3 regions of the Bradyrhizobium sp. UFLA05-89 genome follow, and region 1 is predicted to be linked to each of the others. Evidence: riboswitches for the same ligand, from Rfam matches in the RefSeq annotation. Region 1 holds a riboswitch; each other region holds the start of a gene.
What was found. Region 1 has a riboswitch for cobalamin ahead of metE (5-methyltetrahydropteroyltriglutamate--homocysteine S-methyltransferase). Riboswitches for the same ligand answer to the same signal wherever they lie in the genome.

Region 1 (10,193 bases):
GAGGACTCATGAAGGCGCAGCCATAGCCTGATCGACGCGAGTCGAACGAAGGCAAGGTAGTTGGCGGCAAGTCTGTCGTAGCGCGTCGCTACCCGCCGATATTGTTTGATCCTGTTGAAGAACAACTCGACCTGGTTGCGAGCTCGGTAGAGATAAGGGCTGAAGCAGATCGGGTTGCTGCGATTGATTTTCGGCGGGATACGGGTATAACGACCGCGCTCGCCCACGCTTCTCAAGGTTAGACGCGGCTGTCGGGAGGCACTTTCAAAGCGGCAAGCCGCCATTGCTGATGGGGACGACGGCATCTTGCGACAAAGCCGATATGGCCTCACAAGAACCGGCCCTGCTTTTGATTTGAAAGCGCGGGCCGCTCGAAGACATCGTGGAAATGCGATAACGAAGCAAGCCGAATGCTGCATGCAGCAAATTGGCGAACAAAGGTAGGGTGTGCATCGACCGGATCGCGGCCAATCTTGTGAAGGCGCTAGGCGACCTTCGGTTCCTTGGCTGCCTTGATGCGTGTTACGCTGCTCTGACCATCGATGCTGACGGGTACTTCACCGGCGACGGTGGCGCGACGAACGAGGCGATGCTGATCGCCGTAATCGTTCACCGCGTAATGCTGTGTAGCCCGATTGTCCCAGATCGCTATATCGCCTTCCCTCCAGCTCCAGCGGACGGTATTTTCGAGAGCCGTGATATGAGACTGAAAGACATCAAACAGCTTCTGGCCGTCGTATTTTGGGATACCAACGAAATTTTGCACCAGAGCGCCGAGCACCAGTGTGCGTTCGCCGGTCTCGGGGTGCACGCGCACCACAGGATGGTCAGTCTGATAGATCGTTCTAGTAAAGACTTCGTCCAAGTGCTTTTTGTCGAGCTCGCTGACACGGTCCAGTATAGCGTAGTCAAAGGAGTTGCTGTGAACGGCCCAAAGCTTGTCTGCAAGCCGCTGCAACGGCGGTGCTAGGTCGAGGTAGGCCGCAACGGTGTTTGACCAGGCTGTGTCGCCACCGAAGGGTGGTATTACAACGCCTCGTAGCACCGCAATTTTGGGGTAGGCATCGACGAAGGTTCCATCGGTGTGCCACAAGTCGGCCCGGCTACCGGCGCGGGCAGAGTCAAGCTCGATGATCGACGTCGTTCCCTTTATGGCACCGAGCGTTGGATGAGGTGCCAGACTTCCAAAACGAAGTGTAAAGCGCTCCTGCTCAGCATCGTCGAGATGACCCTGGTCGCGGAAGAAAATAACCTTGTGCTCCAGCAGCAGCTCATTGATCGCGGCGATCGTCTGGTCCGGCAAGTCTCCCGACAGCTTGACGTTTCGGATCTCTGCGCCGATGCGCGCTGCGCGTTTGACGATGTCGGCACGAGGAATGATGCTATCCGACGATACGGCTGCATCCATGGTGACACTCTCCAATTTGCAGGTTGTTCGCCAGACCAAGCTATTCAACTGCGGCAGGAGTCGACGAACGCTAAATTGCGGACCGCATAGCGGAAATCCGCCACAATGCGTGACAACAGCGACGAGCTCTTCTTGTGCTCTTGAGGCGACCTCGTAAAATTGACCGGGTCTGTCAGTTCGATCAATTCCTAGTATTGGTAGTTGACCGATCCAAAATGCCTTGCACTTCGCTGGGACGTTGATGCAGATGTTGCAGTTCGGCGCCGACGAACAAGAAAACCGTCCGCGTTGGAATCGACAACGACGCTCCTCAAGGTCTCGTTGGCCGAGATCTATTTTGCTTCCTTCGTACTGTTCGATCGATGGCGATCTTGACGGCGGCGGAGGTCGACGCCATGAAGGTATAAGACGCACTTTACGACGCACTCGCACGTGTTAGGCGCGAGCTCGTCGAGCAGATCCTGCCGCGTGAAGCTTTGCGCGACGATTGCTCCGGACAGATGCGAAGGGCTCGATGCTTTCTTCGTTAAGACAGACCTGCCCGGCCAGAAGCCGCAGCAAAGGTAATCCGCAGAGGTTGACGTTACCCCTCTGGTGCAGATAATCGAAGTTGTCGAGGTTCTCCAGATCTCTCTTGATCTGGAGCTAAGAGGGAAGCCGGTGCGTCCTCGATCCGTTCAGGATTGAATCAATGCCGGCGCTGCCCCCGCAACTGTAAGCGGCGAGCCCGCATCCATACGTGTCACTGAAGCAGGCGCTTCGGGAAGGCCGGATGCAGGCGATGACTCGCGAGCCAGGAGACCTGCCCCGACAACATAATCGACCACGGGCGGGGTGTCCGGTGGTACGCCAAGCAGTAGGGCGCTTTCGCGGCCCTCCTGCCTGCGTCTCCGCCATAGCCTTTGCTCCAACCACAATGGGGTTAAAGCTATGTCTCTTCCCTCACTTCCTGTCGCAACCCTCGGCATGCCACGTATCGGGCCACGCCGCGAACTCAAACTGGCGCTCGAAGGCTACTGGGAGGGCAAGATCAACGACCGGCAGCTTCTTGAAGCTGCGGCCGGCCTTCGTGTCGCTAACTGGGCACGGCAGAATTCGCTTGGCGTCACCGTCATCCCATCGAATGATTTCTCACTCTATGACCAGGTTCTCGACACGAGCGTCATGGTTGGCGCGATTCCTAAAGCGTACGGCTGGGAGGACGGTCCGGTCTCGCTGACAACCTATTTCGCCATGGCACGGGGCTCGCAAGACCAGGAGCACGACGGTCAAGCCCATCATGGCCATGGCGCCGCTGCGCAGGAAATGACCAAGTGGTTCGATACCAATTACCACTACATGGTGCCCGAATTCCATAAAGGTCAGACCTTCAGGCTTTCCTCCCGTAAGCCGATCGAGGAATATGAGGAGGCGAAAGCCCTTGGCTATCAAACACGGCCTGTCCTGATCGGACCAGTCACCTTCCTTAAGCTCGGCAAGAGCGCCGACTTGGCGTTTGATCCGATTTCGCTGCTCGATAGCCTCGTTCCGGTCTATGTCGAGGTCCTCCAAGAACTGGCGAAACGTGGAGCCGAGTGGGTCCAGCTTGACGAGCCCTGCTTGGTGCTCGATCTGGACGAGACCACACGAAGCGCGCTGCAGCGTGTCTATCGGCGTTTCGCCAAGGAGGTGCCCGGCATCAAGATCATGCTTGCCACTTATTTCGGTGCAATTGGCGACAATCTGGCGACAGCTCTGGGGCTGCCAGTCGCCGGATTGCACGTCGATCTGGTGCGCGCTCCTCAACAATTGAGCCAGATTGAACCCGGCGCCCGCGCGGACCTCGTGATTTCACTCGGCATCATCGATGGCCGCAACGTGTGGCGCTCCGACCTGTCGGCACTCGTGGAGCGGTTCAGGCCCGTCATTGCAACGTTCGGCAAGGATCGCGTGCAGCTGGCGCCGTCCTGCTCACTCCTTCATGTCCCAATCGACCTTGAGCTGGAGACCGATCTCGATTCTGACGTAAAGAGCTGGCTTGCCTTCTCGGTTCAGAAGATCGGCGAGCTCGCGACCTTGGCAAAAGCGCTCGCGGTCGACGGAAAGGTCGTTGCCGCCGCGTTTGCCGAATCGGACTTTGCGGCGACGGCCCGCCGAGCTTCGCCAAAGATCCATGACACGGCCGTTGCCCAGCGTACGGCGGCGATTGATGCGGTTATGCGCCGCCGCAATAGCGCTTTTGAGAGCCGCGCCGAGGTTCAGCGCAAGCGTTTCGGCCTGCCGCTTTTCCCAACGACCACGATCGGGTCGTTCCCGCAGACGGCAGAAGTCCGCACTGCTCGCGCCGCGCGTGCCAAGGGAAAGTTAACAGACGCGCAATATGAACAGTTCCTGAAGGATGAAACGGCTCGCGCCGTCCGATGGCAGGAAGACATCGGACTCGACGTGCTCGTACACGGCGAGTTCGAGCGCAACGATATGGTCCAGTATTTCGCTGAGCAGCTCTCCGGGTTCCTATTTACTAAGCACGGCTGGGTGCAATCTTATGGCTCCCGTTACGTTCGCCCTCCGATCTTATTCGGCGATGTCTCCCGGTCGAAGGCGATGACCGTCGAATGGTGGAGCTACGCGCAATCGCTGACCAGGAAGCCTATGAAGGCCATGCTTACGGGGCCGGTGACGATCCTGAATTGGTCGTTCGTCCGTGACGACATTCCGCGCAGCGAGGCCTGCCGTCAGATCGCGCTCGCGATCCGGGACGAGGTCGCCGACCTCGAAAAGGCGGGCGCGACCATGATCCAAATCGATGAGGCAGCGCTACGCGAAGGTTTGCCGCTCCGTCGATCCGACTGGAAGGCCTATCTCGACTGGGCCGTGGAGAGCTTCCGCATCTGCTCCTCTGGTGTTGCCGACGCAACGCAGATCCATACCCATATGTGCTATTCGGAGTTCAATGCCATCATTGATGGAATCGCCGCGATGGACGCTGATGTCATCTCGATCGAAACCTCCCGTTCTAAGATGGAACTGCTCGATGCATTCACCGCCTTCAAATACCCGAACGACATCGGCCCCGGCGTCTATGACATCCACTCGCCGCGCGTGCCCGAAGCCACTGAGATGAAGGATCTCATCGCGCTGGCCCGCCAACGGCTGTCGGACTCACAGCTCTGGATCAATCCGGATTGCGGTCTGAAGACTCGTCAATGGGAGGAAGTCCGTCCGGCGCTCATCAACATGGTTGCAGCGGCCCGCGAACTACGCGAGGCGGGCTGACGACAGCGTGACCTTGCGCCTGCAACAGCTCCTGCAGCAGCTTCTCCGGCGGGATTGGCGGCCGTCCAATCGACGAATAGAGCGCGACACACTCGCGCTCAAGCGCCGAACGCGGCTCGTTCACCATCGTCCGGGTTGCTTGCAGCGGATGATCACGTTGCCCTCGCCCAGCTTTTACTGTCTCGACGGGTAAGCCTGACTACTTCCATGGACATCGACGAAGACGGGCCTTTTCTTGCTAGACGGCGCTCAACGGAAATTAGTTGCCACTCCGCGCGCACGAACAATTATAGATCAGATTGTATATTCGCTAAAACGTCGCCGGCCACGATTTCGGGGTCTCCAAGCTCAAGGTCATGCAGGCTCGCTTGAACAAACTCCAACACCTTGTGATTGGCCGCAATGGCGCTTTCGCGATCCTCGAAGATCATAACAGCGACACAGATACCTTCGCCTGCATCCAACACGTAGTAAGATCTGAAACCATGCGCTTCCCTTAGGATCTGACCGATACCGCTTTTGGCGCGGCGAGCAGCATCCGCAACCGAACGAACTTTGAGGTACTTGCGAATGACCATGTACATCGAAGCGCCTCGACTTTCAGTTCCACCTCACCCATCAAAGCCCATCGAGCCGCGCTTGGACGAGCTCCCACTCCCGCTGTGGCCACAACGCCCGCCCCAAAGGGCCTGCGCTAGGGATTGTTAGTGGGCGACTGAGAGTGAGCCGACCCGCCTCGTTGCCGTACATGATGGCCCAGAGCTGCGGACAGCTCAACCAAAGCCGGCCGGTTACGTGTCAGCCGCTCGCAACTGAAGAACCCCATCATTCTGCCTCACAGAACTAAAATTCCAGACGTTGATCACAACTCAACCTGTTAGCGCTATCACAATCTACTACCCGTTTAAATTGCCAACGTAAAGTTTTATGATTGAGCCGCTCCGCTACTGGAGCGATATGGAGTCGGAAATGTCTCAAGCAAAGTGGAAATTGACGAACTGGATGGCCGCGGCCTGCCTAGGCCTGTTCCTGGCGGCGCCTGCATCGGCGCAGCCGATCTGGACCTGGACCAACCAATACGGCTCGACTCTGGCGGTTGACAATTATAATGCCAACACAGGTGCGATTTCCGGCACTTACACCAACAATGCGAGCAATAGCTGCGATGAAGGTGCCCCTCAGGCGATGACGGGCTGGCTTGCGCGGTCTAATAGTGGCACGGCGATCAGCTTTTCGGTGAATTTTGCGGGCTGCGGGTCGACAACCGTATGGACGGGCCAGCTGAACACTGCATCGGGATTTCAGGGGCTCTGGCTACTTTCACTCGCCGAACCGGTGATCTGGAATGGCATCAGCGCAGGCGCGGACACTTTCACCTTCGCAAGCGGCGACAAATCGAAATTGCTGTCCGCCGTCGGAGAGACGGCCAAGAGCGGTTCAGGCGAGAAGCTCTCGAATACAAAGAATCGCAAATGACCTGATCTGCCACGTGGCGAAGGAAGGAATGCCAAAACCCTGATCTTTCCCGCCCTCCTCTGCGCCGACGTTCGCTCTGGCTCAACCACGCATTTGGTATGGATCTCGAGATCGAAGTCTTGCCGAGCCTGAATGCCTGAACTGTTCAGGCTCGGCTTTATTCATTGGAGATACGCGCCGACTGAGCGTATCGTAGATCCAATGTGCGAACTAGTCTGCGAGAAATGGATCATTGGTTGCAGCTCAAACCGCCACCAATTAGCAAGACGCAGGAGCTGGCCGCATCTGAATTTCCGTCCCAATCTAAAGTTTCCAGATTGCAATACGTTCGCTTGCATCGGGAGCGGGCATCGAGATCGCCTTCAAATTCGCGAGTCGCCAGGATCGAGTTGCGTCAGAGGACGCTCGGTCCAAAAGCCGGTCAAGCCCAGACGGTCATAGCAAGAGCGTTCCACCAAATAGAATGAATTCATGTGCCTAGCGGTTCGTTGCCGGCACGCCATTCTTTGCCACCGATATGTCCTCGATCAGTTTACCACTCCCATCAACGTAGGCGATCCAGGATTCGCGTGCGATCTCATTCAGCGGGTCCTTCACCGCAGACACCGCATTTCGGTACACTTTAACGGGAAAGTCCTCTATAGGCGCTCGGTCAGCGAGCAACGTCAGTATGGTACAGGACCACCAGTCTAAGGCTGCCGGCGATGCCCGTTGCAACAATTAGCACGATTGCCATTGCGACCAAGCCAATGTCAAAGGATCCCGTCCTATCCTTAAGGAAGCCGACCATGTATGGGCCAACGAAGGCTCCAAAAGCACCAATGGAATTGATGAATGCGATGCCTCCGGCGGCAGCGGCGCCAGTAAGGAAACTCTGCGGGATCGTGTAGAGGATTGTTCGTGCCGAGATCGTTCCGATCAGAGCGAGCGTCATGCATATGAGCGCCGGCACGAGCGAGGTGAGTACGACCGAAAAGACGAGTCCGGTGGCGCCGAGCATCAATGCGGCGATCAGATTATAGATTTTTTGCCCCTTACGATCGACAAGGCGCGCCCAGAGCAACATGCCTATTGTCACAAATAAATAGGGCACTGCCGAGAGCCAACCGACCTGCATATTGCTCAAGTTGCGGCTCTTTAGGATCAGAGGGAGCCACATACCGATCCCATAAGTGCCGATCGTGAAAGCGAAGGTAATGCCCGTCAACATCAGCACGCGGACGTCCTTCATCGCCGCCAACAGATCCTTTTTGACCTTGCTGTACTTCTCCCTTGCGAGTTCATCCAGCAGCGCGTCCCGCTCTCGGGGCGTCAGCCACGAGGCCCTGTCAGGCGTGTCGGCTAGCAGAACGAGACATAGGACTCCGAGCAGACAGGCCGGAAGACCTTCGATCAGGAACATCCACTGCCAGCCGGCCAATCCCCACACTCCATCCATTCCCAATAGCGAAGCCGATAGTGGATTGCCGATCAACGAAGACAGCGGTGTTGCTGCCATGAACCAGGCGAGGACGCCTGTCCGCGATCGCTCTGGAAACCAGATGGAAATGTACCAGATGACACCGGGGAAAAAGCCTGATTCGAACACTCCTAGTAGGAAACGGATCCCGTAGAAGCTGTATGGTCCGACGGCGAATGCCGTCGCCGCGGCTGCAAGACCCCAGGTTATCATGATGCGGGCGAGCCAACGGCGCGCACCGAAGCGGTACATCATCATGTTGCTGGGAACTTCCAGCAGGCAGTAACTAAAGAAGAGCATCCCGGCACCCCAGCCGAACTGGGCGGCACTTAAGCCGATGGCTTCGTTCATCTGCAGCGCAGCGATGCCGACGCTGGTCCGGTCGAGGTCGTTGACGAAATAACCCAGGCCCAAAAGTGGCACGAGCCGCCGCGTGTTCTTGCTGACAGCGCTCGCGACCAAACCAGACCTTGCCTCGTCATGACACTGGGGGGCAGCGGCGTCCAACAATTCGTTCTGCTCCTGCAATTGGTCACTGACCAGACGCCGATTCTTGCTTAGGTGCTTGAGCTGCACGGCGAAATCAGCCCAAAACTTTGGGAATCACTGCCGCAATCGAGAGCATCGGATCGGCTATCCGCGCTATTTGCGTGGCGCGAGCCCAAGCATTGCCCGAGCTTCCACTGCGGTGGCGGGCTCGTACCCAAGTTCTCGGATAATCCTAACCGTCTTCTCGACCAGCCGCACGTTCGTGGCAAGTATGCCTTGTTCGAGATAAAGGTTGTCCTCCAGGCCGACACGAACGTGGCCGCCTGCGAGCACCGCGTGAGTTGTTGCGTGCACCTGTGCTCGACCGACGCCGCTAACGCAAAACATAGCTCCTTTGGGAAGATTCCCGATGAGCATATTGAGGATCTGCGGCGTGTACGGCAATCCGCCCTGAATTCCGCGATCGGCACCAAGAACGAAGTTGATCCAATAGGGAGGTTTGTCGAAGCCCTTATTGATCAAGCGTATCGGATCTTGGAGAAGATGGGAAAGTGAGAAACATTCCCACTCAGGTTTGATGCCCTTCTTTTGGAATCGTTTTGCCATGATGTCGCAGCGGCTGGGCGAGGTGTTAACGACAATCTCGCGGTCGCCAAAGCAGGCTAGAACGGTGTGGGCGTCAAATGTCGCCATGTCAGCACCGGCCTCGAGGCCCTTCAGACGCTGTTCGAATATAATCTCATCGAGACCGGGCTCTATGGATCGCACCATGTCTCCATCGATGCCCCCGCCCGTGCTGTTGTTGATGATGATGCCGCACTTTGCGAGGATCCGGGAATTGATGTCCTGGTATATTTCCGGATTACAGGTCGCGCCATCGTCCGGCCTGCGCGCATGCAGCGCCACGATAGATGCACCCGCATCGTAGCACCGGTACACATCCTCGGCGATTTCGTTAGGCTGCGTCGGCAGGTGTGGGTTTTGCGATTTTTTCACCACACCTCCCGTCGGGGCGATCGTGACGATGACCTTGCTCTCAAATTTCATACTGCGTCTCCTTTCGAGGGCTTAAGTCATAGGTGGGTGCCGTCCAGCTCGCGTCGATAGGTGAGCGGCAACCACGGCGTTTGGTCGAAATCGGCATTGTTCTGGTCAATCCGTTTCCGTATTGGGTTCGATTTCGGCATACGCGATGCCCGTGAAATTGCCCTGGGATCAAAGGACATTGCGTTTATTCCCTCCATCATGATCGGCGGAATAGATCGAGCCGGCGAGGTCGGTGATGAACATCTGGTTGCCGGGAACGTCGAGTGCGATGCCGATTCCCTCCATCAGATGAGTGATCAGAATTTCCGGCTCCGTCTTCGTGTCGACGCTTGCGCGATTGGCTGTGTTGCCTCGCGGAGGGTCGCCGCGGTCCGTCCAGTAGAGGACGCGGTGTGCAAGATCGAATTCAAGGTGAATTGGTTCCCGGCAAGCCATCGAACAATAGCTCGATATCGGAGCGGTTTGCTGGGCTCTCACCCTCCGGTATGTCGATGTTGGCGCGGAAGATTCGGCCCAGGCCGCCATTGTCCGGACCCTTTTGCGTCCAGTAAATCTGGCGACGCGCGGTGTCGATGGTGACGCCAATGCACCATCTGGTCGGAGCGCGCCGGTCCACGTCACCGCGGCCCGCCTCGATGAGCGTCTCTATTGCAGAGCCATCGAGATTACATCGCATAACCCGCATACCTTCACGGTCAGACCAGTACAGCTTGCCACCTTTTTGATCGAGTTGAATCTGCTTCGGCGTGAATGTGGCGCCGCGCGGAACGACGACTTTGCGAGCACTTCCATCGATATCGGCGCGCTCGATCGAACCATCGTTCACGGCAACACCGGAGCCCATATTGGTCCAATAGATGTGACCCGCGCCGACATCGATGGCGATTCCGTCAGGAAGCTGACAATCCGTAACAATAACTTTTCGATCGGAACCATCTGGATTCATCGCTTGAATACGGTTGGTGCTCACCTCGAGGAAGAATAACCGACGACCTGCGATCGGCCGGTCGGACGAGAGTTGCGATTTGACCGCATTAGCGTCGGTCATGGTATTCTCCC
Region 2 (10,193 bases), on a different contig from region 1:
TGCTCCCCCCAGCACGCCGGGCGTCACATCCTCTTTCGGAATGAGGAGACGTCACGCAATGACCGATCTGTCCACGAGCATGGAGCCGGTTGCGGCCGAGTTGCACGAGCATTCGCCGGGCGTTGCGCTCCGATCACTGGTGATCGGGCTGACCGCATTCTTGACCGTCGTCGACCTGTTCGCAACCCAGGCGATTCTCCCGTCTCTTACGCGGCACTATGGCGTGACCCCCGCCGCGATGGGATTTGCGGTCAACGCCAGCACGTTTGGAATGGCAATCTCGAGTCTCGTCGTAGGCCTCTTCAGCCCCCACATCGATCGACGACTCGGCATCCTTCTCAGCCTCTCTCTATTGGCGATACCCACAAGTCTGCTTGCGATAGCCCCTGGTATCACCGCCTTCATGATTTTGCGCGTCGCGCAGGGTCTGTTCATGGCTTCTGCGTTCACACTGACGCTTGCCTACCTCGGTGAGCAGTGCAGCGCGATGGATACCGGCGGAGCATTCGCCGCCTACATCACGGGTAACGTGGCCAGCAATCTGATTGGCAGACTGATCTCCGCCGCGCTTGCCGACAGTCTCGGCCTTGCCTGGAACTTCTATTTTTTTGCGGCCCTAAACCTCGCCGGCGCCGCGTTAGCCTACTTCTCGATACACCGCGTGCAACCGATGCAGTCCGTGGCCGCGAACGACTCACCAGTTCGCGCCATGCTTGAGCATTGGCGAACACCACGGCTGCGCGCTGGGTTCGGCATCGGTTTCTGCATTCTGTTCGCCTTTATCGGCACCTTCACGTTCGTGAATTTCGTTCTGGTGCGACCGCCGTTGTCGCTCGGCATGATGGACCTTGGCTTTGTCTACTTCGTCTTTCTGCCGTCCATTCTGACGACACTGCTCGCCGGAAAAGTCGCCGTTTGGCTCGGCAGTCGCATGACTGTCTGGATCGGCCTCGGCGTAGCCGCCGCAGGCCTTCCTTTGATGGTGACGTCTCATCTGCCTCAGGTTCTGACTGGAATGGTTCTGGTCGGCGTCGGGACGTTCTTTGCGCAGGCCGCTGCAACCGGATTTGTCGGTCAAGCTGCAGCCAAGAACCGTGGGATCGCGAGTGGCACCTATCTCGCCTGCTACTTTCTTGGAGGAGTAGTGGGAACCGCCCTTCTAGGCCGACTGTTCGACACGTTCGGGTGGATGGTCTGCGTGCTCGGCGTGGCCGGCGCGTTGGCCCTTGCCTCGCTGCTCACGGCGAGGCTGACGCCATCGCAGTGATGAGATCGCTGGCCGAGCATTCGTACCTGCTTCTTATGCTCATTTCGGCGATGCGGCGCTCCGCTCACGCAGACACTCGAGCTCATATCCGAAAAATCGTATGATTGGTAGCGGGGGAGCGACTCGCCCCCCGATAATCTTTCGCTTTGAAGCTCCGCATTCGAAGAGCCGGCTGCGCAAGCTTCCATGCCGGACAAAAATTCTTGTGAAATGGCATAGGCGTGCCCGCGGCGAGAACCCTCCTGTTTTTTTGTCGGCGAATACCGCGCGTCATCCTGCTGGTATTTGTGCTGGTATCGGCAACAACCGACGAAGAAAGGGCGTTGAAATTCAAATGGTTATGGCTCTAGGCAATTATCGGCCAGGGGCACCACGAAAAAAACTATAATAATAACAATAACTTAAGTCACTGGTTCGATTCCGGATTTTCTCGGGACAATTGTCGCGACGCATTGGAAATTCAAGCAAAATCCCACTACAATCGTCCGCTTTGCTGGCATTTTTGCTGGTATCGCCAAGCCAAACGCACCGCAGCGAATTTCGATATTCCGAACAAGAGAATTGAGCAGATGGCCCGCAAGAACGGTGGCGCGTGCCAGCGCGCTCCGAAATGCCAAACCTCTGATCGCGCGGATGTCTGATTTGCTCCCCCGCTATCCAAGTCTACGCCGCACAAGTAGTCGACGTGCACCAATGGGTCTGTGACCGGTCGGCTGTTAGCGCTGGCCGATTTGATTGTTGCTCTGAGATATCATGGGAGTTTGTGGGATTGCCCTCCGAGGCAAAAGTCACACGTTCGAATCGTGTCGGGCGCGCCAGTTTCTCCTTGTCTTACAGAACTATATGTGGGTCCAAGCTAAAACCGCCGAGCTGTCTCATTCGAGCGAGTAAGCTATGTTGCAAAGGCAAAGCGCATTGGTCGAATGGAAGCACACCTGCGTCAACAAGATGCAGAACAAGTTGCCAGCTTCACGGCCACCGCAATTAGCTAGTTTCATATACTCCCGAGCAACTACGCCTCTGCTCTGCTGATAAGGAAGATAAGACCGCCTAGTAGGCTCGTGCTCATTCCCAATTGAGTGCTCCGCCGTTCTGGTACTCGATGACCCGGGTCTCGAAGAAGTTCTTCTCCTTCTTCAGGTCCATCGCCTCCGACATCCACGGGAACGGGTTCTCGACCTCGGCGAAGACCGGTGCGAGTCCGATCTGGGCGCAGCGGCGGTTGGCGATGAAGTGCATGTACTGCTGGCACAGCGCCGCATTGAGACCGAGGAAACCGCGCGGCATGGTATCGCGACCGTAGGCAGCCTCGAGCTCAGCGGCATCACGGATCATGCCACGGATCTCGTCCTGGAATTCCGCGGTCCACAGATGCGGATTCTCGATCTTGATCTGGTTGATCACGTCGATGCCGAAGTTCAGATGGATGCTCTCGTCCCGCAGGATGTACTGATACTGCTCCGCGATCCCGACCATCTTGTTGCGGCGGCCGAGCGACAGGATCTGCGCGAAACCGGTGTAGAACCACATGCCCTCGAACACGACGTAGAAGGCGACGAGATCACGCAGGAAGGCGCGGTCGCTGTCGGGCGTGCCGGTCTGGAACGACGGATCATCCAGATGCTGGGTGTGCTTGAGAGCCCAGGCCGCCTTGTCGGTGATCGACGGCACCTCGCGGTACATGTTGAACAGCTCACCCTCGTCGAGGCCGAGGCTTTCCACGATGTACTGGAAAGTGTGGGTGTGCACCGCCTCCTCAAAAGCCTGCCGCAGCAGATACTGCCTGCATTCCGGATTGGTCAGATGACGGTAGATCGCCAGAACGATGTTGTTGGCGACCAGCGATTCCGAGGCCGCGAAGAAGCCGAGATTGCGCTTGATCGCGCGCCGCTCGTCCTCGGTCAGGCCGTCCCGCGACTTCCACAGCGCGATGTCAGCCTGCATCGAGACTTCGGTCGGCATCCAGTGATTGTTGCAGCCGGAGAGATATTTCTCCCAGGCCCATTTGTACTTCAGCGGCAGCAGCTGGTTGACGTCGGCGCGGCAGTTGATCATCCGCTTCTCGTCGACCGAGACGCGGCCGCCGGCGCGGTCGATCGACCCCAGGCCGGTCGGATCGACCGGCTCGAGCTTGAGCTGGGTCTGCGGACGCAGCGCCGTGGTGAGGGCTGGCGCGGCCGGAGCCGCCGCCGTGGTTTCAGTATCGGACCAATCAAGCATCGTCATTTCCTCACTGGCACGCTTCGCATTCGGGATCGTTGATCCGGCAGGCCTTGATGCCGTCGAGATCGGGCGCCGCCGCGGCCGGGATCATGATCGGCGCGTGCGAGGCGCCGCCCGATGCCGACACCGCGTTGAGCTTGCCGTCGGTGCCCTTCAGCGTCGATTTTTCGACATGCGTGGCGCTGCGCGAGCGCAGGTAATAGGTCGTCTTCAGGCCGCGCCGCCAGGCCAGCCGGTAAAGCGTATCGAGCTTCTTGCCGGAGGGATTGGCGATGTAGAGGTTGAGCGACTGCGACTGGTCGATCCATTTCTGCCGGCGCGCGGCCGCCTCGATCAGCCAGGCACTGTCGATCTCGAAGGCGGTGGCGTAGAGCGCCTTGAGATCGTCAGGAACGCGGTCGATCTGGCCGACGCTGCCGTCGAAATATTTGAGGTCGGAGACCATCACCTCGTCCCACAGTCCCCTCGCCTTCAGGTCGCGGACCAGGAACTCGTTCACGACCGTAAAGTCGCCGGACATGTTCGATTTGACGAACAGGTTCTGGTAGTTCGGCTCGATCGACTGCGAGACACCGCAGATGTTTGAGATCGTCGCGGTCGGGGCGATCGCCATGACGTTCGAGTTGCGCATGCCGCGGGAGGTGACCTTGTTGCGCAGGTGGTCCCAGTCGAGCGTCGAAGAGCGGTCGGCGTCGAGGCCGCCACGGGCGTCGGCGACGAACTGGATGGAGTCGAGCGGCAAAATGCCCTTCGACCACAGCGAGCCCTCGAAGCTCGGATAACGGCCACGCTCGGCGGCGAGATCCGACGATGCTTCGATGGCGTGGTAAGAGATCGCTTCCATACTGGTGTCGGCGAACGCCACGGCCGCGTCCGACGCGATCGGGATGCGCTGAACCTGAAGCGCCTCCTGGAAGCCCATCAAGCCGAGGCCGACCGGCCGGTGGCGCATGTTGGAGCGGCGCGCCTCCGGGATGGTGTAGAAGTTGATGTCGATGACGTTGTCGAGCATCCGCACCGCTGATGTCACCGTCCGCTTCAGCTTGGCCTGGTCAAGACCATTGGACCCAACATGGGCGAGCATGTTGATGGAGCCGAGATTGCAGACCGCGACCTCGTCGCCCGAGGTGTTCAGGGTGATCTCGGTGCAGAGGTTCGACGAGTGGATCACGCCCATGTGCCGCTGCGGCGAGCGCAAATTGCAGGGATCCTTGAAGGTGATCCAGGGATGACCGGTCTCGAACACCATGGTCAGCATGCGGCGCCACAGATCGGTCGCGCGGACCGTCTTGGACACCCGCATGCCGCCGGCCTTCGCCTTGGCTTCATAAGCCTCGTAAGCCGACTTGAACGCCTCGCCGTAGCGGTCGTGCAAATCGGGCGTCTCGTCCGGCGAGAACAGCGTCCACTCGCCGTCGGCATCGACGCGCTGCATGAACAAGTCCGGCACCCAATTGGCGGTGTTCATGTCGTGGGTGCGGCGGCGGTCGTCGCCGGTGTTCTTCCGCAGATCGAGGAACTCCTCGATGTCGACGTGCCAGGTTTCGAGATAGGCGCAGACCGCGCCCTTGCGCTTGCCGCCTTGGTTGACGGCGATCGCAGTGTCGTTGGCGACCTTCAGGAACGGGATGATGCCCTGGCTCTCGCCGTTGGTGCCCTTGATATGGGCGCCGAGACCGCGCACCGGCGTCCAGTCGTTACCGAGGCCGCCCGAATATTTTGCCAGCAGCGCATTGTCCTTGATCGACTTGAAAATACCGTCGAGGTCGTCGGAGACGGTGGTGAGGAAGCAGGACGAGAGCTGCGGGCGCAGCGTGCCCGAGTTGAACAGCGTCGGAGTCGAGGCCATGAAGTCGAACGACGACAGCAAATCGTAGAACTCGATCGCCTTGGCTTCGCGGTCAATCTCGCGCACCGCCAGGCCCATGGCCACGCGCATGAAGAAGGCCTGCGGCAGCTCGATCCGCTTGCCATGCTCATGCAGGAAGTAGCGGTCGTAGAGCGTCTGGAGGCCGAGGAACTGGAAGTTCAGATCGCGCTCGGGCTTCAGCGCCGCCGCGATCCGACCGAGATCGAAGCGGGCGAGCTCGGGATCGAGCAACTCGGCGGCGATGCCGGTCTTCACATAGGCCGGGAAGTATTCGGCATAGCGCGTCACCATGTCCGCCTGTGAAGCGGATGTCGGCACGCTGTGGACGTAGGACAGCACCTCGCCGCGGAGCTTGTCGAGCAGCAGGCGCGCACTGACATAGGCGTAGTTCGGCTCCTGCTCGACCAGCGTGCGGGCGGCCATGATCGAGGCCAGCGCCAGTTCGTCCTGGCTGATGCCATCGTAGAGATTGCGCGTGGTTTCGGCGAGCACGGGCGCAGCGGAGACACCGTCGAGCCCGGCGCAGGCTTCGCCGACGATCAGCGCGAGGCGCTTGCTGTCGAGACCGACGCGCGAACCGTCGGCAAGCGTAACGTGGAGTGCTGGGGCAGCGACGGGCACGGCCTGATGAGCAGCAGCTTCCTCCGCACGCTGGCGGGTACGTTCATCGCGATACAGCACGTAGGCGCGGGCCACCTTGTGGTGCTCGCTGCGCATCAACGCAAGCTCGACCTGATCCTGGACGTCCTCGATGTGGAAGGTGCGGCCCTCGCCGGCACGACGGTGCAATGCCGCGACCACTTCCGCAGTCAGTTGCTCGACGCTCTCGTGGACGCGGCGTGAAGCGACCGCGGTGTTTCCTTCCACGGCGAGGAAGGCCTTGGTCATCGCGACCGCGATCTTCGCCTGGTCGAACGGGGTGACCTTGCCGTTGCGGCGGATGATCTGCATGGCGGGCTCGCTGGGAACGGCAGCGAGCGACTCTGGACGCAACTGGATGATGGGAGCGGAGACAGTCTCCGCGTGGTGCATATTGGTAGACATCAAGGGCCCCGTGATGCGCGCGTTATGTTTGAGCGGGGCAAGACGAGGACGCTGCAGAAACGCCGGCAACGGAGTGCCGACGGCGCATGCAAGCGACCGCCGGGACACCCCGCCCGTGGACGTTCAGTTGCGTCGCGGCAGGTCTCCTGGCTCGCAGGTCATAGCTTTCTCCCCGTCTTCCCGGCGCGAACAGGCACCAGTGACGATTGTTTGGGAGCAGCTCGCTGCTGACAGTTGCGGGGGCAGCGCCGGAATTCCGCACCTCAGGCGCGGTTCACCGGCTTCCCTCTTAGCCACTAAATCTTGCGATCCAGCGGAACCGTGACACCCATATGTGGTGATATTCGCGGCGAAGTGTCAATGATCGATTAACGCGTCGGCCGGTTTTTGTCTGTGGAATGCGGGAATTTCACAGCTATCCACCGACATCCCGCGATTCGGCGGCTGCGCGCAATCAGTTCCGTTACGGGGTTTTCGCGGGGAATGGGGAATGCCAATTCATCGTGCTTGGCGAATCAGGCGGGAGCAACCGAACGGAGGTCGTCGCGTCGCCGCCTTCGTCGTTCACGTCGAAATCGCGCGTCGCCGCCCAAGCGGATTGAGCAGGCGAACGATCTCGCAGGCTGCAACAAGACCGACCAACCAGGCGGCGCTGCGCAGCCCAATCCGTGTCACTATGGCGAGAGTGAAGGCGCCCTCGCCGCCCAGGAACGGCGTCATGGCGAACAGAGTGAGCTCATAGGCCGCGTAGGCACAAACCAACGTGACCGCCAGAACCACAGCCGTGTGGTTCTGCGGGAGCGCACCGAGAATGGCTGACGAGACAGCGGTAGCGGCGAGCGCCGCTGCCCCGATCGCGAAGCCCCAGGCGATCGTGTTGGCATCGACCGGATAGTGCAGCACGCCAAATCCGATCGCCTGATTGACCAGCCATGCACCCGTGACGACGAGGAGTGCCGGACGCAACCGCAACAACGCGGCTGCAACGACTGCGAAGGCCGCAAACGGAGTCGCGCAGGCAAATACGAAGCTTGCCAGCGCACAGGCCGTCACCAGCAGACCGAAGGCGAACATCGGAGCGTTGCGCGGCTCAACCGGGTGCAAACGAAAGCCGTCAGCGGCGGCGGGCAGAACGTTGAAGGCCATTGGAAAATCTCCTCTCCTGCAATTGTAGCGACATCTGTTGCTGCGGGACAGCCTTTTGGCGGTCAGTGAAGGGCATCCATGGGATTTTCGGGCTCGGCAAGGTCGATCCGGTCATACGCGGCGAGCCATTCGATGATCGTCTGCGACAGCGGTCCGGCCGCGGCCAACTGCCGAAGCGTCACCCGAACGGTCGCGCGGCCGAGGCGGTCGTTCCGAACGGTCAGCGCATCAGGGTCTCGCCCCGCCATCACGGCCGCCATGATGTCTCGCTTGAGCGCGACGGACCCCGGCTCGCCATATTGCTCAAGGAAGGTCTGGAATGCCGCTTGATGTTGCGTCCGAAATTCATGCTTTCGACCGAATTGATCGCGAAGCGGATGCGCCGGATAGAAATGGGCGCAGGGAACCCAGCCGTCCGGAACCGGCTCCGTTGCCGCGTGCGTCCGACCATGCGCAAGCAGCTTCGGCAGGACATGCGTGTGTGGCCCGTCGGGACTGCGACCATCAGGTGGCGGGATCGGCTGGAACACCTCGGCCCGCCCGACTCGGCTGATGAAAACGCGGTGCGGATTGGCAGCGAGAATGATGCGCATCGCATCGTTCCCCGGCGCAAACACCGATCGGCCGACTCTTTCACGGAGCGCCGCAACGACGTGCCGATCTGCTATGCGAATGCAAGCGTCGATCTGCAATGTGCCAAGGCCGAGATCAAACAGGATGCCGCTGCGATCCCTGCCTCGCAGAGCATCGTCGTCGGCTCCGACCTCCGTCAACGTGGTACGCCCGTGCATCCCACACGAGCCAAGCGGAAGACACAGCGCCACGCGATGACTCCAGCTCTCGCTCGTCGGCGATTCCGAGGCGAACAGGCGCAGCTTTGGCGTTGACAGGATTTGAATCCCGCCCTTGTCCGTGACGATACTGATCATCGCCTCGTCGCAACGCAGATCGGCCGGCTCGGCCTGATCGCGTGTGAACTCGGCGATCGCCCCGAAAGTGCCCACACTCCAGCCCGCCTCAACGTCAGCAAGCTGACCGGCAAGGACGTCCATCACTCCGGCTGCCGTCATCCGAGATCCCTCGCCGCGCGACCTCTGGCGCGGCCCTTAGACTAGAAAGTCGCGCCAGCCTTCAAGAGATAGGTGCGGCCGGGAAGCGGATAGGCGCTGAACCGCCCGTCGGTGAAGGTACTCGCGATCGCATAGTCGTAATAGAGCGCGTTGAGCACATTGTTGACGGTGAAGGACCAAAAATAGCGCTCATACTGTCCGCTGAGCTTGAGATCGATCGTGCCATTGGCAGGAATTGGCTTTTGGGTTCCGGCCTGGTCGTTATCCATCCGCCGCTCGCTCCAGAAGCGCGCGGTGGCATCGAACACGACGTAATTCTGCCAGATGTTCCAGGTGACGCCAACATTCGCGGTGTAGCGCGACACCAGCGGCACGTCATTGCCCGCCCAAATCCCTTCGCGGAAGACCGCACGAGTAACCGCCATGCCTGAACGCAATAGCAGCGCGTCGTTGATGCGGACAGAGAGACTGGTCTCGGAGCCGTAGCGGCGGGTCGGATCGAGATTGACGTTGTAGAAAAGCACTGGGTTGAAATGGATCTCATTGGTGAGGTCCATCAGATAAAGGCTGCTCTGCATTTGCAGTCCGCCAGCCTTGATGCGCAGACCGCCCTCGACATCCTGTGATGTCTGAGTCTTGAGCTGGAATGTTTGCGGGATCGACGCAAACGTCACGGGATCGAACGAAGGCCCCGATGACACCCGCTCGTCGACATCAGGCGTCCGAAATGCACGCGCGCCTCGGCCGAACAAAGTAAACACGTCGTTGAGACGCTGCTCGACACCGAGGTGCAGCGCATATTGGGTTTCGCTGCTATTGAGCGGCAGCGCGCCGATGTCGGCGTTGAACGGAGCTGTAGGATCGAAATTGTCACGCGCCGACAAGTTGACGTTCTGCACGCGCGCGCCGTAGGAGACGTCGGTCGTCGGCGTGACACCCAGCGTATGCTGGAAGTAGCCGGCAACCGTCTGTTGCCTGAGGTCGTAATTGTGCCACGGTGCCAGGCCCTGGCCGGCGCCGCGATCCTGTTGGTAGCTCGCATCATAGTAGTCGATACCGGTCAGCAACTGCGAGGGCATGCCGAACAGCAGGCTCTTCACGCTCAGTCGCGGCGTGATCGACCACGTCGTCAGATTGGCTTCGAGATAGGTCGAGGTGAAGAGAGCCGGCACCGGCGTTGGACTGGAGAAAAATGCGCTCTGCTGCTTCTTGTCGCGCACGCCGCCGTCGACAATCAGATCAACGCCGTTGACGAGTGTCTTCGTGAAACCTGCGGTCGCACTCCAGCCCTGCTGGTTGGCGTAGTCGAAGGGCGTGCTGGTGCCTCTTCGATCCGTTGCGAGTTGGTCGAGCCCGATCGACGGATCGACGAGGCGGCCGCCCGGCAACCTCAGTTCCTGGTTGTCACCCGTGACGGTGAGAAACGCCGTCAGATCGGGCGTCGAGTAGTTCAGATTGCCGACGCCGTTTTCCTGGGAGTAGCGATTGTTATCGCGGTAGCCGTCGGTCTTGACGACATTGCCGTAAAACGAGGTCGACCAGGGACCAGAGGTGAGCGAGGTCGAAACGTTGC
Region 3 (10,193 bases), on a different contig from region 1:
TGGCAAGGGGTCACGCAGCTCGGTGTACTCATCGATTCGGAACGCGAGCTTGATCGCGCGCGGTGTATAAAAGTGATGTTGGTATTACCCGGGCTTAGAACGGCTTCTGCTTCTTACCCGTCTTCGCCTACATCGCTTCATAACTTTCGATTCGGCTTTCGTATCGGCCACTAACGATCCGATAGTCACAAGCAGAGCAAGCGCCAACCTATGCAGATTCAGGAAGCACCGCCCGCTGTGATAGCGCTATCGGCGATCGACCTTGAACTTTCGTTTGTGGATGGCTCCAACGCCGAACAACAATGATCGCGCTTCTGGTTTCGGAAGCACGACCCCATTGAGAAAAGCCTATTTGAACATATGAGAGCTCGTGCTAAGCGAGCGCCGTTTCAAGCAGGCCGCGAGAACGCTGGATGCGATTGCGATTGAAGCAGGTCTGAGAGCGAAAATCATCGTTTGTGATCGTCCCTCCTCGGCGGTCCTGGGTCGCCGCGTCGGCTGACAGCGAACTCTCGTTGCTCGGGACACAAGGCTTCAGGCATGTGAGCTCCGCGGCTTCTGCTAGGGCTGCTCCGGCATGGAAGTTGCAGCGCTTGAGAGCGTCACAGCGCGATCAGCCGATGCAGGTGCCTTCGCGACTTGGCATCGTTCAAGAGACGTTTTCTACCCGCAAGGATCTTTCGTGGTGAAGCTCACCTCCAAAGCATGGCCTCCAACTATGCGGTACGATCGGATCGACGCCCGCATCCTGGAGATCCTGCAGAAGAACAACCGCCTTACGACGGAAACCATCGGCGAACTCGCCGGCCTTTCTTCTACGGCGTGTCAGCGCCGTCTGAAACGGCTGCGTTCGGAGGGCATCATCGAAGCCGATATCTCGATCGTTTCGCCAAAAGCGGTCGGCAGATCCATCCAGGCGCTTTTGCTCGTGAGCCTGGAGCGAGAGAGCTCGGAGATCATTGACGGGTTCAAAAAGGCCATCAAGACTTCGGCTCAGGTTGTGAATGGGTTCTATGTGACCGGAGAGGCTGACTTCGTCCTCTACGTTACCGCGCGCACAATGGACGATTATGAACAGTTCACCCGCCGTTTCTTACAGAAAAACCTCCATATCAAAGGATTCAAAACCATGGTCGTCATGGACCGGGTGAAGGCGGGCTTTGCCATTCCAGTGGAGCCTCCCTTCGCCGACTGACGACACGCTCATGAAAGATGTCTCGTCCCCCCAAGGTGGCAGATGGTGGTCGGGCCTAGGCGAAGGGCCGAAGGGCTCCGACTGATGCGCCAGCTCGATCTGTCGTTTCAAGCTCCTGCTGTTGTGCAGCGGCAACAGGCTAATATGATTGCTTTCCTTACCGAAATGCGTCGGTGACTGAACTGTCGACCTCCAACGACCACGCCGCCCATAGTGCGCTCACCGAGCCCGGCCCTACGCGGGCAATCCCTCTTCAATGCCGGTGCTGCCGATCCTGTTTTCGCCATTGCATGATTTGACCAGGACGCGACGACAATTCGCGGATCGCCTCAGGCTGGTAAAGAAACAATCCAACCTGCTTCCTGCCTTGGCCGAAAAAAGCCCGGCCGCTGGTTGGTATGCGACCGTCCTTTGACCAGCGACGAAGCTCGGCGCTGGAGACCGCGAGAATCTCTTCGACCATCTTGGCGGCGAGCGGCTCGTTCTTCAGCCGCTCCAGTTTTTGCTCGACGACAATGCATAAATTCAGGATTGCACACTCAGTCGCCTCCGGGCATTCGATAACGATGCCCGATTTGACTTGCGTCACGAGGCATTTGAATTCGTCGCGAAACGTCGCTTTGACCAGCCTAATTGCCTGATTTGCCTTGTGCGTGCTGCCCGCAGTCAAATGCTCAGAAGGAAAGAAGCCGACGAGATGCGCGGCAACGTCAGATGTGTCCAGATAGCGGATATGGGCGGATTCCTCGCGCATGCGTCATTGGAATTTGGACGCTGCATATGGCGAAAAGAACGACTGCCTCTCGTCTATCATCAGGGAACGCCCGACCGGGGGAAAAGCGCGTTGCGGACAATCGATACGTTCGCACACCTTACATCCCATGCCAATGGGGACCGCTGACGCAGGGTCGTGAGCGTCCAATCCTCGTGAATAGACAAGCTCTCCCGCGTGCCTGACGTCGCACCCCAGGGCCACGGCGAAGGTCTTGCTCAGAGATTCATAACCACCGCTCCTGCGAGAGACGGTTCGTGCGATCCAGAGATAGGCGCGGTCGTCGGGCATGCGGGCAAACTGGATCACAATGCGGCCTTGGGACGCGAACGCCTCGTAGACGTTCCACAGCGGACAAGTGCCGCCAATCCGCGAGAAGTGAAAGTCCGTCGCCGACTGACGTTTCGAAATGTTTCCCGCGCGGTCCACGCGGATGAAGAAGAACGGCACACCGCGCGCGGACGGCCGCTGCAGCGTGCTCAGGCGATGGCAGATCGTCTCGAAGCCGACTCCAAAGACTTCACCGAGCATGTCGATGTCGTAGCGCTGCACCTTCGCTTCGGCCAGGAATCGCCCGTAGGGCATGATTAGCGCGCCCGCGAAATAGTTGGCAAGCCCGATGCGTGTGAGCCCGCGCGTCTCCTGATTGGTAAATCCCGCAGCATCGACGAGCGCACCCAGTTCGCGATCCAGGCTGAGCATCGCAATCTGAGTCGCGAGCTGGAACGCGCGCTGCCCGGGTTCGAGCCTGCGCGAAAGATGCAGCGTCCTGTTCTGCGGATCGTAACGGCGATGGACATCGTCAGCCGCGTCACCGATCAGGACCGTGACGTCGAATTTGGCCCGGAGGTGGTCGCTCAGAATGGCGGGAGTGATCGCGTCCGACGGCGCCAAGTCCTGCGCCAGACGTTCGGCAGCTTCATCGAGCTCGGCGATGTAGTTGTGGCGCGCATAGAAAAAATCGCGCACCTCTTCGTAGGCCGTCGACGGAAGGATTGCCGTCTCAGCCTGCCGATCCTCGCCGAGCCGCGCCGCGAGCGCCGCACTTTGCTCGATCGCCTGCCGATAGCGGCGACTGATGCTGACCACGGCCCTCCCCAGCGCCGGCATGTTGAGCGCGAGCTCCCGCAGCTCAGCGGACGATATCGTCTCGCCGATCTCGGGATCGGACAGCGCCTCCCGCAAATCGGCGACGAGCCGGGCTTCGTCATCCTCCGAGAACAACTGAACGTCGACGCCGAAGGCGGCGTTGAGCTTGAGCAGCACAGCGATGGTGAGGGGCCGCTGATTGTTTTCGAGCTGATTGAGATAGCTCAGGGAAATTCCAATGGCCGAAGCGAGCGCCTGCTGTGTCAATCTGCGCTCCTCGCGCAGACGCTTCAGGCGCACGCCCATGAATGCCTTCTTCATCCGGCGTCCCCTGTCGACTTTGCAAACTTTGCAAATTCACGACCTCGGCTTCGCAAAGCTTCACCTTTTCAGTGCTATACGCGGGTTTTGGCTTTGCAGATATTGCGAACAGCAGACCGAGTTGCAAGGGTCCTTGAACAAGGGTCATCGGATATCGCGCCATGCAGGCCGCTCTCGAACCAGCCGCCGGACCCGAACGAGCCGACACGCTTCGTCGAGGTCGTCTTCCCCGAATAAGCCAACCATTTTGGCACCTTGTTCGGCGGCAACGCCCTGAGCCTGATGGGCAAGGCAGCATTTGTCGCGGCCAACCGCCGAGCCCGTTGTGCGGTGGTGATGGCGACCTCCGACAAGGTGCAATTCCACGAGCCCGTCCGCGTCGGCGAACTCGTCGAACTAACCGCGCAGGTCGAACGCCTCGGCCGTTCGTCGATGACGGTCGCGGTCGAGATCGTCGCAGAAGCGCTCGCCGCCGGCTCTCGTCGGATCGCCATGCAGGGCTCGTTCGAGATGGCCGCGGTCGACGCGGCCGGAAAGCCGACGCCGTCGATTCGCTCTCTTCCAACAACGCCTTGAGGATTCCCGATCGTGAAATCGCACAACGTCCGCACCTACAAGTCCTCCGAGCATCTGGCACGGGCGGACCAGCTCGCCTGGAAGATCGCCGAGGTCGCCTCTGATCCGGTCGCGGTCGAGCCGGCCGTGATCGAGATGATCGGCAACCGCATCATCGACAACGCCGCCGTTGCCGCGGCTTCCATTGCGCGTCGGCCGGTGGCGAGCGCACGCGCCCAGGCCGTCACGCACCCTTTCAAGCCCGGTGCAACAGTGTTCGGCTTGCCGCAAGTCCAGCGCATCTCGCCGGAATGGGCCGCCTGGGCCAACGGCGTTGCGGTTCGCGAACTCGACTTCCACGACACGTTCCTCGCCGCCGACTATTCGCACCCAGGCGACAATATTCCACCGATCCTGGCAGCGGCCCAGCACTGCGGCCTCGACGGCGCCGCGCTGATCCGGGGCCTTGCGACCGGCTATGAGATCCAGGTCAATCTGGTGAAGGGCATCTGCCTGCACGAGCACAAGATCGACCACATCGCCCATCTCGGCCCGTCGGCCGCCGCCGGCATCGGCACCGCGCTTGGCCTGCCGATCGAGACGATCTATCAGGCCGTACAGCAGGCACTGCATGTCACCACCACTACGCGCCAGTCGCGCAAGGGCGAAATCTCGAGCTGGAAAGCCTACGCACCGGCCTTTGCCGGCAAGATGGCGATAGAGGCGGTCGACCGCGTCATGCGCGGCGAAGGCGCGCCCTCGCCCGCCTGGGAGGGCGAAGATGGATTTATCGCGTGGCTGCTGTCAGGTCCGAAAGCACAATACGTCGTCCCCTTGCCGGAGAAGGGCGAGCCGAAGCGCGCCATCCTCGATACCTACACCAAGGAACATTCGGCGGAGTATCAGAGCCAGGCCCTGATCGATCTGGCGCGCCGGATGGGCCCGAAGATCGGTGATCCCACCAAGATCGAAAGCATCGTGATCCACACCAGCCATCACAGTCATTACGTGATCGGCACCGGCGCCAATGATCCGCAGAAGATGGACCCGAAGGCCAGCCGCGAGACGCTCGACCATTCCATCTTGTACATCTTCGCGGTCGCGCTCGAAGACGGCGGCTGGCATCACCAGAAGTCCTACGCCCCGGAGCGAGCGGCGCGTCCCGAGACCGTCGCACTGTGGCACAAGATCTCGACGGTCGAAGATCCCGCCTGGACACAGCGCTATCACAGCCACGATCCTAAGCAGAAGGCATTCGGCGGCCGCGTCGTCGTCACGCTCAAGGGCGGCTCCATCGTCAGCGACGAGCTTGCTGTGGCGGATGCGCACCCGCTCGGCGCGCGCCCGCTCGCGCGGCCGCAATATGTCGCAAAATTCCGCAGCCTCGCCGACGGCGTCATCGCACCGGCCGAGCAGGATCGCTTGCTCGGCCTGGTCGAGCGCCTGCCCGAGCTGAAGGCCGGCGATCTCATCGGGCTCACCTTCACCGTCGATTCATCGCAGCTCGGCGCTAAGGGATCGACCGGCATCTTCGATTGGTCGGGCCGCTAAGGCTAACTCAGCGCTTTCGTAAATCAAGGGATTGGCATCATGACGAACGAAGTGTCTTCAAAGCCGGCGCCCAAGAAATCGGTTGCGCTGTCCGGCATCGTTGCCGGCAACACCGCGCTCTGCACCGTCGGCCGCACCGGCAACGATCTGCACTATCGCGGCTATGACATCCTCGATGTCGCAGAGACCTGCGAATTCGAGGAGATCGCCCATCTGCTCGTGCACGGCAGCCTGCCGACGCCGGCTGAGCTTGCCGCCTACAAGGCCAAGCTGAAGGGCCTGCGCGGCCTGCCGAACGTCGTGAAGGCTGCCCTGGAGGCCCTCCCCGCCGCGGCGCATCCGATGGACGTTATGCGCAGCGGCGTCTCCACGCTCGGCTGCGTGCTGCCGGAAGCCTCCGATCACAATCATCCAGGCGCGCGCGACATCGCGGATCGCCTGATGGCCTCGCTCGGCTCGATGCTGCTCTACTGGCACCACTTCGCCCAGAATGGCCGGCGCGTCGACGTCGAGACCGACGACGACACGATCGGCGGACATTTCCTGCATCTTCTGCACGGCCGTAAGCCGTCGGACTCGCATGTCCGTGCCATGCATACCTCGCTCAACCTCTACGCCGAGCACGAGTTCAATGCCTCGACCTTCACCGCCCGCTCGATCGCCGGCACCGGAGCCGACATGTATTCGGCCATCACCGGCGCGATCGGCGCGCTGCGCGGGCCGAAGCATGGCGGCGCCAACGAGGTCGCATTCGAGGTGCAAAAGCGCTACGGTGACGTGGACGAGGCCGATGCTGACATCCGCCGCCGGATCGCCGCCAAGGAGGTCGTGATCGGGTTCGGCCACCCCGTCTATACGATCGCCGATCCCCGCAACAAGGTGATCAAGGAGGTCGCACGCCGCTTGTCGCACGAGGCAGGCTCGATGAAGATGTTCGAGATCGCCGACCGGATCGAAGCCGTGATGGCCGAGACCAAGAAGATGTTCGCAAATCTCGACTGGTTCAGTGCAGTGTCCTATCACATGATGGGGGTGCCGACCGCGATGTTCACACCACTGTTCGTGATCGCCCGCACGTCGGGGTGGGCTGCCCACGTCATCGAGCAGCGCATCGACAACAAGATCATCCGGCCGTCGGCAAATTATGTCGGCCCGGAGAACCTGATCTTCGTGCCGCTCGCACAACGCAGCGGATTGCGCTCGTCGATCCGCGCCGCCTGAGGAACTGCCAGATGCCCTATCTCGTTGCCGCCGATCTGCCACAAGAGGCCGCTGGCCTCCGCTTCCGCGCGTTGCTGAAGCGGCCAGGCATCCTGAGACTTCCCGGCGCACACAACGGCATGGCGGCGCTCCAGGCCAAGACAGCCGGCTTCGAGGGGCTGTATCTCTCGGGCGCTGCGATGACAGCATCGATGGGTCTGCCTGATCTCGGTATCATCACCGTGGATGAAGTCGCCTTCTTCATCCGCCAAATCGTCCGCGCATCGGGCCTGCCCCTTCTCGTCGACGCCGACACCGGCTACGGCGAGGCGCTCAACGTCATGCATGCCACGCGCGTGTTCGAAGATGCGGGCGCGGCCGCGCTTCATCTCGAAGACCAGGTCCTGCCGAAGAAATGCGGCCATCTGAACGACAAGAAGATCGCCGATGCACATGACATGGCGGCCAAGGTCGCAGCCGCGGCGAAAACCCGTCGCAATCTCGTGATCATCGCCAGGACTGATGCTGCCGCAAGCGAAGGCCTCGACGGGGCGGTCGCCCGCGCCAAGCTTTACATGGAAGCGGGGGCCGATGCGATCTTCCCCGAAGCGCTCAACACTGCCGAGATGTTCCGCGCCTTTGCCGAGCGCATGCCCGGCGTGCCTCTGCTCGCCAATATGACCGAGTTTGGAAAGACGCCGTTCTTCACAGCCGCGGAGTTCGAGGCGATGGGCTACGCCATGGTGATCTGGCCCGTGTCCTCGTTGCGCGTGGCAAACAAGGCGCAAGCAGAACTTTATGCTGCGATTTCGCGCGATGGTGGCACGCATAAGCTCGTCGACCGCATGCAGACGCGTGCGGAGCTCTACGCCACGATTGGACTGCACGACTACGAGGCACTGGATTCATCGATCGTAAGAACGGTCGTTCCGGCCGGTATGCCACAGCGCAAGTGAACGGCGAGAGGTTGACGGCACCCCATCGATGCAGATAATCGAAAACGTCGAGGTTCTCCGGGTCCCGCTTGATCTGGAGCTAAGAGGGAAGCCGGTGCGCTCCCGGTCCGTTCGGACTGAAGCAATGCCGGCGCTGCCCCCGCAACTGTAAGCGGCGAGCTCGCATCCAATCGTGTCACTGAAGCGAAAGCTTCGGGAAGGCCCGGGTGCAGGCGACGACCCGCGAGCCAGGAGACCTGCCCCGACAACATAATCGTCCACGGGCGGGGTGTCCCGGTGGTACGCCAAGCAGCTGCCGCATCTGCGGCTGCCCTGCCTGCGTCCGCCATGGCCTTTTGCCCCCACCACAATGGGGTTAAAGCTATGACTTCTCTTTCACTTCCAGTCGCAACACTCGGCACGCCCCGCATCGGGCCACGCCGCGAACTCAAGCTCGCGCTCGAAGGTTTTTGGGCCGGCAAGATCAGCGAGCAGCAGCTTCTCGAAGCCGCAGCCGGACTCCGTGCTGCCAACTGGGCACGCCAGAAATCGCTCGGCGCAACCATCATCCCGTCGAGCGATTTCTCGCTTTACGACCAGGTGCTCGACACCAGTGTCATGGTTGGCGCCATCCCCGATGCCTACGGCTGGAAGGGCGGCCTGGTCTCGCTCAAGACCTATTTCGCGATGGCACGCGGATCACAGGGCGACGCACACGACGCGAGTTGCGGTCACGCCCATCATGGCCATGGTGCAACAGCGCAGGAAATGACCAAGTGGTTCGACACCAACTACCACTACATGGTTCCGGAATTTCACAAGGGCCAGACCTTCAAGCTCTCCTCGCGCAAGGTGATCCAGGAGTACGATGAAGCCAAGGCGCTCGGCTATCAGACCCGTCCGGTGCTGGTCGGTCCCGTCACCTTCCTGAAGCTCGGCAAAAGCCATGACGCGGCGGTCGATCCGATCTCGCTGCTCGATGGCCTGCTGCCCGTCTATGTCGACGTTCTCCAGGAGCTCGCCAAGCGCGGCGCTGAATGGGTCCAGATCGACGAGCCTTGCCTAGTGCTCGATCTCAATGAGATCGAGCGGAACGCACTCCAGCGCGCCTATGCGCGCTTCGCCAAGGACGTGCCCAACGTCAAGATCATGCTCGCCACCTATTTCGGCGCGATTGGCGACAACCTTGCAACCGCTCTGGCGCTCCCGGTAGCCGGGCTGCACGTCGACCTGATCCGCGCGCCGCAGCAGCTGAGCCAGGTCGAATCCGGCGCCCGCGCCGACCTCGTGATCTCGCTCGGTGTCATCGACGGCCGTAACGTCTGGCGCTCCAACCTGTCGGCGCTGATCGACCGCTACAAGCCGATCATTGCCAGGCTCGGCGCCGGCCGCGTGCAGATCGCGCCGTCCTGTTCGCTGCTGCATACGCCGATCGATCTCGAGCTTGAGACCGGCCTCGATCCCGACGTCAAGAGCTGGCTTGCCTTCTCGGTGCAGAAGATCGCGGAGCTGTCCACGCTAGCGAGGGCCCTCGCAGGCGATGACAGCGTCGCCGATGCCCTCGCCGCTTCGGACAAGGCCGCGAAAGCCCGCCAGATCTCACCCAAGATCCACGACGCGGCGGTCGCCAAACGCATGGCGGCGATCGACGACGCCATGCGCCGTCGTACCAGCGCTTTTGCGAGCCGCGCGGAGATCCAACGCAAGCGCTTTGGCCTTCCGGCCTTCCCGACGACGACGATCGGCTCGTTCCCGCAGACCGCGGACGTGCGCAATGCCCGCGCCGCGCATGCCAAGGCAAGCTGACCGACGCACAGTACGAGCAGTTCCTCAAGGAGGAAACCGCCCGCACGGTGCGCTGGCAGGAGGAGATCGGGCTCGACGTGCTCGTCCATGGCGAGTTCGAACGCAACGACATGGTGCAGTATTTTGGCGAGCAGCTCTCCGGCTTCGTCTTCACCCGGTATGGCTGGGTGCAGTCCTACGGCTCCCGCTACGTCCGCCCGCCGATCCTGTTCGGCGATGTCTCGCGGACAATGACGGTCGACTGGTGGCGCTATTCGCAGTCGCTGACGAAGAAGCCGATGAAGGCGATGCTCACCGGGCCGGTGACGATCCTGAACTGGTCATTCGTGCGCGACGATCTTCCGCGGAGCGACACCTGCCGGCAGATCGCGCTCGCGATCCGCGACGAGGTTACCGACCTCGAACAGGCCGGAGCGACCATGATCCAGATCGATGAAGCCGCGCTTCGGGAGGGTCTGCCGCTGCGTCATTCCGAGTGGAACACCTATCTCGACTGGGCCGTGGAGAGCTTCCGCATCTGCTCGACCGGCGTCGCAGACGCCACGCAGATCCACACCCACATGTGCTATTCGGAGTTCAACGCCATCATCGACGCGATTGCGGCCATGGACGCCGACGTCATCTCGATCGAGACGTCGCGCTCGAAGATGGAGCTGCTCGATGCTTTCACCAGCTTCAAATATCCGAACGACATCGGCCCGGGCGTCTACGATATCCACTCGCCGCGCGTCCCCGAGACCAGCGAGATGCGGGATCTCATCACGCTGGC

Region 2: it holds a riboswitch for cobalamin, as region 1 does, so the genes downstream of both, SO139_RS10055 (ribonucleoside-diphosphate reductase subunit alpha) here and metE (5-methyltetrahydropteroyltriglutamate--homocysteine S-methyltransferase) in region 1, are expected to answer to the same signal.
Region 3: it holds a riboswitch for cobalamin, as region 1 does, so the genes downstream of both, metE (5-methyltetrahydropteroyltriglutamate--homocysteine S-methyltransferase) here and metE (5-methyltetrahydropteroyltriglutamate--homocysteine S-methyltransferase) in region 1, are expected to answer to the same signal.

The regions. Positions count from the first base shown of each region.
Region 1 is NZ_JBANBA010000080.1:1,850-12,042, forward strand. Features, by position in the region: gene SO139_RS31615 (aspartate ammonia-lyase) at 1-31, shown strand, start outside; partial or broken gene SO139_RS31620 (transposase) at 1-206, opposite strand, end outside; gene SO139_RS31625 (TauD/TfdA dioxygenase family protein) at 485-1,408, opposite strand; cobalamin riboswitch at 2,008-2,232, shown strand; gene metE (5-methyltetrahydropteroyltriglutamate--homocysteine S-methyltransferase) at 2,339-4,663, shown strand; partial or broken gene SO139_RS31635 (transposase) at 4,686-4,829, opposite strand; gene SO139_RS31640 (hypothetical protein) at 4,951-5,247, opposite strand; gene SO139_RS31645 (avidin/streptavidin family protein) at 5,591-6,139, shown strand; gene SO139_RS31650 (MFS transporter) at 6,792-8,174, opposite strand; gene SO139_RS31655 (beta-keto acid cleavage family enzyme) at 8,241-9,134, opposite strand; gene SO139_RS31660 (hypothetical protein) at 9,541-10,182, opposite strand.
Region 2 is NZ_JBANBA010000014.1:7,497-17,689, forward strand. Features, by position in the region: gene SO139_RS10040 (MFS transporter) at 59-1,267, shown strand; tRNA gene SO139_RS10045 (tRNA-Ser) at 1,963-2,085, shown strand; gene SO139_RS10050 (ribonucleotide-diphosphate reductase subunit beta) at 2,333-3,487, opposite strand; gene SO139_RS10055 (ribonucleoside-diphosphate reductase subunit alpha) at 3,498-6,404, opposite strand; cobalamin riboswitch at 6,524-6,743, opposite strand; gene SO139_RS10060 (hypothetical protein) at 6,969-7,550, opposite strand; gene SO139_RS10065 (DUF6925 family protein) at 7,613-8,620, opposite strand; gene SO139_RS10070 (TonB-dependent receptor) at 8,662-10,193, opposite strand, start outside.
Region 3 is NZ_JBANBA010000044.1:1,283-11,475, reverse strand. Features, by position in the region: gene SO139_RS22635 (Lrp/AsnC family transcriptional regulator) at 719-1,195, shown strand; gene SO139_RS22630 (hypothetical protein) at 1,449-1,949, opposite strand; gene SO139_RS22625 (short-chain fatty acyl-CoA regulator family protein) at 1,953-3,377, opposite strand; gene SO139_RS22620 (acyl-CoA thioesterase) at 3,633-3,953, shown strand; gene SO139_RS22615 (MmgE/PrpD family protein) at 3,966-5,483, shown strand; gene prpC (bifunctional 2-methylcitrate synthase/citrate synthase) at 5,523-6,704, shown strand; gene prpB (methylisocitrate lyase) at 6,716-7,639, shown strand; cobalamin riboswitch at 7,673-7,897, shown strand; partial or broken gene metE (5-methyltetrahydropteroyltriglutamate--homocysteine S-methyltransferase) at 8,003-10,193, shown strand, end outside.